Regions from separate parts of the Micrococcus endophyticus genome, predicted to be linked through region 1. Evidence: predicted binding sites of a transcription regulator. Region 1 holds the regulator's gene; the other holds the start of a gene.
The links. Region 1 encodes LexA, which represses DNA repair genes until DNA is damaged. Its sites were predicted from a motif close to TCGAACANNTGTTCGA; they were not measured.

Region 1 (2,384 bases):
GGCGACCTCCTGCGGCACCGGATGCGTGTTCTCGTTGGTGTTGAGCATGTGCGGCACGTCCAGCTGGGGGGCGCCGTAGGGGCTCAGGCCGCGGAGGTTCTCGCGCAGGGGCAGGGAGCTGAGGTCGGTCATGCCCGCCAGTCTAGGAAGGGGCCGAGGCCGGCCCCGCCGTGCGTCACCGCGTGGCCGGGATGAAGAGCTCCTCGCCGAGGGCCGGGGCGCGGCCCTCCAGGCCGTTGAGCTCGTCGATGGCCGCGATCACCTCGTACACGTCCTCCTCGGGCGCGATTGTGGTGGCGATGGTCCAGAGGCTGTCCCCGGGCATCACGGTGACGGTCTGCGTGGCCGGCGCCGCGGTGTCCGCGGAGACGGCGGCCGGGGACAGCAGCACGCCCAGCAGGAAGGCCACGGCCAGGGTGGCCGCCGCGGCGGCGGCCATCACGGGGATCCCGCGCAGCAGCAGCCGGCCGCGGCGGGTCAGGCGGATGGCGGCCGGACGCCGCCGCGCGGCCGCGGGCGAACCGGCGAACTGTGCGGTCATGAGCGTCATGGTGTCCTCCTCTGAGGGCTTGCGCCCCGTGGCGTGATCGAACATCTGTTCGATTCCGTTCGAACCCATTTCTAGCACACGCGTTCGAGACACGCCACGCCCGGATCGAACATATCTTTGAATGCGACGGGGCTCTCCTCTAGGCTCGAGGCGACGCACGGACGCGCCGGCGCCGCCTCGTGAGCCCGCCATCAAGGACAGGCAACCATCGGGGGCGGACACGGTAAGCGGACGGCCGGCCGCCGGACGCCGGAGCACGAGGCCGGCCACCATCGACCCCCGGGAGAAACGGACGCCAGCCATGGCCACCACCGACGAGCAGCCGGCGTCGCCCGCGCCGCTCACCGACCGCCAGCGCCGGATCGTGCAGACCATCCGGGACGCGATCGCCGAGCACGGCTACCCGCCGTCCATGCGCGAGATCGGCGACGCCGCCGGCCTGGCCTCCCTCTCCTCCGTCACCCACCAGCTGGGCCGCCTCGAACAGCACGGCTACATCCGCCGCGACCCGGGGCGCCCGCGCGCCCTCGAGGTGCTGCTGGACGTGGACGGCACGCCGCTGGGCGAGGCCGCACCGCCCGCCGCCGCCGCGCCGTCGGGACTGCCGGCCATCCCGGCCTGGCACACGGGGGCGGAGGACGCGGACACCGTGCCCGTCCCGTGGGTCGGCCGCATCGCGGCCGGCGGGCCCGTGCTCGCCGAGCAGCAGGTGGAGGACGTCATGGCGGTCCCCCGGCGCCTGACCGGCGAGGGCGAGCTGTTCATGCTGCGCGTGACCGGCGACTCCATGGTGGACGCCGCCATCTGCGACGGCGATTGGGTGGTGGTGCGTCGCCAGGAGACCGCGGAGAACGGGGACATCGTGGCCGCGCTGCTCGACGACGAGGCCACGGTCAAGACCTTCCGCCGCCGCGACGGGCACACGTGGCTGCTGCCGCAGAACACCGCCTACGAGCCCATCCTCGGCGACCACGCCACCGTGATGGGCCGCGTGGTGACGGTCCTGCGCGCCCTCTGACGGGCGGGCCCTCCCCCGCACGCGGCTCCGGTCCGCGGCCGACCCTGGCCGCAGACCGGAGCCGTCGTCGTCCGGGTGCGGTCAGGACTCCGTCTCGGCCAGCCGGCCGAGGACGCCCAGGACCACCCCTCGGTCCGTGGTGCGCCAGAAGTCCGGCAGGGCGCTCGTGATGTAGCCGCCGTAGCGCTCCGTGGCCAGGCGCGAGTCCAGCACCGCGACCACGCCGCGATCGTGGACCGAGCGCACCAGGCGCCCGGCGCCCTGGGCCATTCGCACGGCCGCGTGCGTGGCCGAGATCCGCATGAACCCGTTGCCCCCGTGGCGTGCCACGTCCCGGGTGCGCGCCTGGGAGAGCGGGTCGTCCGGCCGCGGGAACGGGATGCGGTCGATCACCACGAGCCGGAGCGAGTTCCCGGGCACGTCCACGCCCTGCCACAGGCTCATGGTCCCGAACAGGGACGTGTCCGGCTCCTCGGCGAACTGGCGCACGAGGGCCGAGAGGGTGGCGTCGCCCTGGCACAGCACGGTGGCCTTGGGACCGAGCCGACGGCGCATCTCGGCGGCCGCGTCCTCGGCGGCCCGGCGCGAGGAGAACAGGCCCAGGGCCCCGCCGCCGGAGGCGCGCAGCAGCGCCTCGAGCTCGTCCAGGGACTCCGGCGAGGCCGTGCGCCCGGGGCGGGGCAGATGCCGGGCCACGTAGAGCACGCCCTGGCGCGGGTAGTCGAAGGGGCTGCCGACGTCGAGCGCTTCGAAGCGGGGCGCGTCCGCACCGGCGAGGCCGACGTCGCCGGCCACCGAGTCGAAGCGCCGCTCCCC
Region 2 (2,384 bases), 620 kb from region 1:
GAAGGCGTTCGCGAAGTACATCAAGAACATCGAGGTCGCGGCCCGCGCCGGCGGCGCCGACCTCGCCGGCAACCCGGCCCTCGACCTGGCCGTGTCCAAGGCCAAGAAGGCCTCGGTGCCCAACGACAACATCGACCGCGCCGTCAAGCGCGGCGCCGGCCTGACCGGCGAGGTCGTGGACTACGCCGAGATCATGTACGAGGTCCGCGGCCCCCAGGGCTCCGCCGTCCTCGTGGAGTGCCTCACGGACAACAAGAACCGCGCCGCCGCCGAGGTGCGCACCGCCGTCACCCGCAACGGCGGCACCATGGCCGACTCCGGCTCCGTGTCCTTCCTGTTCACCCGCCAGGGCGTCGTCCGCCTGCCCGCCGAGGGCCGCACCGAGGACGAGCTGCTGGAGGCCGTGATCGAGGCCGGCGCCGAGGAGGTCGTGCTCTCCGGCGACGAGTTCGAGATCGTCTCCGACCCCTCCGACCTGCGCGCCGTGGCCGAGGCCCTCGACGCCGCCGGCATCGACTACGAGTCCGACGAGACGGAGTTCGTGCCCACCATGAAGGTGGAGCTCGAGGACGCCAAGGGCGCCGGCACGTTCCTCAAGCTCGCGGACGCCCTCGAGGAGCTCGACGACGTCCAGAACGTGTACTCGAACGTGGACATCTCCCCGGAGGTCCTCGCCGAGCTCGACCGGGACTGATCGCCCTGAGCGCGCGCCGGCCCGCCGACGTCGTCCGGATCCTGGGGGTCGACCCCGGGCTCACCCGCTGCGGGATCGCCGTGGTGGACGTGGACGCACGACGGCGGGCCGCGCTCGTGCACGTGGAGGTGGCCGGGACCCCGGCCACCGCCTCCCTCGACCAGCGCCTGCTGCGGATCGACGAGGCGGTCTCCGCCGCCCTGGCCGCCCACGCCCCGGACCGCGCCGCCGTGGAGCGGATGTTCGCCAACACGAACACCCCCACCGTGCTCGGCACGGCCCAGGCCGCGGGCGTGGCCATCGCCGCCGCCGCCCGCGCCGGGATCCCCGTGGGTCTGCACACCCCCTCCGAGGTCAAGGCCGCGGTGACGGGGTACGGCGACGCCGGCAAGGAGCAGGTCACCACGATGATCACGCGCATCCTCGGCCTCGACGCGCCCCCGCGGCCCGCCGACGCCGCCGACGCGCTCGCCCTGGCGATCGCCCACGGCTGGCGCGGCACCGCCCTCGGCGCCGCCGCCGGGCAGACCGGCCTGGATACCTCCGACCTCGCCTCGCGAGCCGGGCGCTCGCAGTTCGCGGCGGGGGTGAGGAGCCGCGGCGGGCGGCGCGGGGAGCTGACGGCGGCGCAGCGCGCCTGGCTGGACGCCGAGCGCTCCGCCGGCGGCGGCCGCCGGCGCTAGCGCGGCGCCGTCGTCCGTCCCCGCCGGAGTCCTTTTCGTGTGGGAGACGGGAGCCTTCAGCCTCCCGTCTCCCACACGAAAGCGGTGGGGGAGCCTCCCTTTTCCCACACGACAGCGGGGTGGGGGCGTTCGATGATATGTTCGAATGCGCGCCGACCGGCGCCCGCGCGTCCGACCCAGGAGGGCCCCTCATGATCGCCTCGCTCAGCGGCACCGTGGAGCACGTGGCCCTCGACCGGGCCGTGATCGCGGTCGGCGGCTTCGGCGTGCAGTTCTCCGCCACGCCCCAGACGCTCGCCACCCTCCACGAGGGGCGCACGGGCAGCGTGCAGACCCACCTGGTGGTCAAGGAGGACGCGCTCACCCTGTTCGGCTTCGCCGACCGCCACGAGCGCGAGGTGTTCGAGGTGCTCATCACCGCCAACGGCGTGGGCCCCCGCCTGGCGCTGGCCGTCCTGTCCGTCCACCACCCCGAGGCCGTGCGCCGCGCGGTGACCGAGGAGGACGAGAAGGCCCTCACCCGCGTGCCGGGCGTCGGCCCGAAGCTCGCCCGCAAGATCATCGTGGAGCTCTCCGGCCGGCTCGCTCCCACGGGCGAGCAGGTCCCCGCCCCGGAGGAGCCCGCCGCCCCCGAGACCCCCGAGACGGCCTGGCACGCCGACGTCGTGCAGGCCATGACCGGCCTCGGCTGGTCCGAGAAGGAGGCGCTCAAGGCGGTCGAGGCCACCGTGGCCGCCCGGCCCGAGCTGGACGAGGCCCGCGACGTCGCCGCGCTCCTGCGGGCCACGCTGCGCGACGTCGGCACGGCCGGCACGGTGCGGGGCGGACGATGAGCGCGGAGCCGTCCCCGCTGTCCGGCCTCGCGGCGGACCCGGAGGAGCGCCGCCTCGAGGCCGCCCTGCGGCCGAAGCACCTGGACGAGTTCGTCGGCCAGCGGCGCGTGCGCGAGCAGCTGGACCTCATGCTCGCCTCCGCGCGCCTGCGGGACCGCGCCGCCGACCACGTCC

Region 2: a site for LexA is predicted at 1,507-1,522, ahead of ruvA (Holliday junction branch migration protein RuvA). Genes of this name have one in related genera too.

Annotation. Positions count from the first base shown of each region.
Region 1 is NZ_JACHMW010000001.1:1,255,053-1,257,436, forward strand. It holds gene HDA33_RS05715 (histidinol-phosphate transaminase) at 1-132, opposite strand, end outside; gene HDA33_RS05720 (peptidoglycan-binding protein LysM) at 176-550, opposite strand; gene lexA (transcriptional repressor LexA) at 852-1,568, shown strand; gene HDA33_RS05730 (ATP-dependent DNA helicase) at 1,650-2,384, opposite strand, start outside.
Region 2 is NZ_JACHMW010000001.1:636,121-638,504, forward strand. It holds gene HDA33_RS02875 (YebC/PmpR family DNA-binding transcriptional regulator) at 1-694, shown strand, start outside; gene ruvC (crossover junction endodeoxyribonuclease RuvC) at 733-1,377, shown strand; gene ruvA (Holliday junction branch migration protein RuvA) at 1,569-2,210, shown strand; gene ruvB (Holliday junction branch migration DNA helicase RuvB) at 2,207-2,384, shown strand, end outside.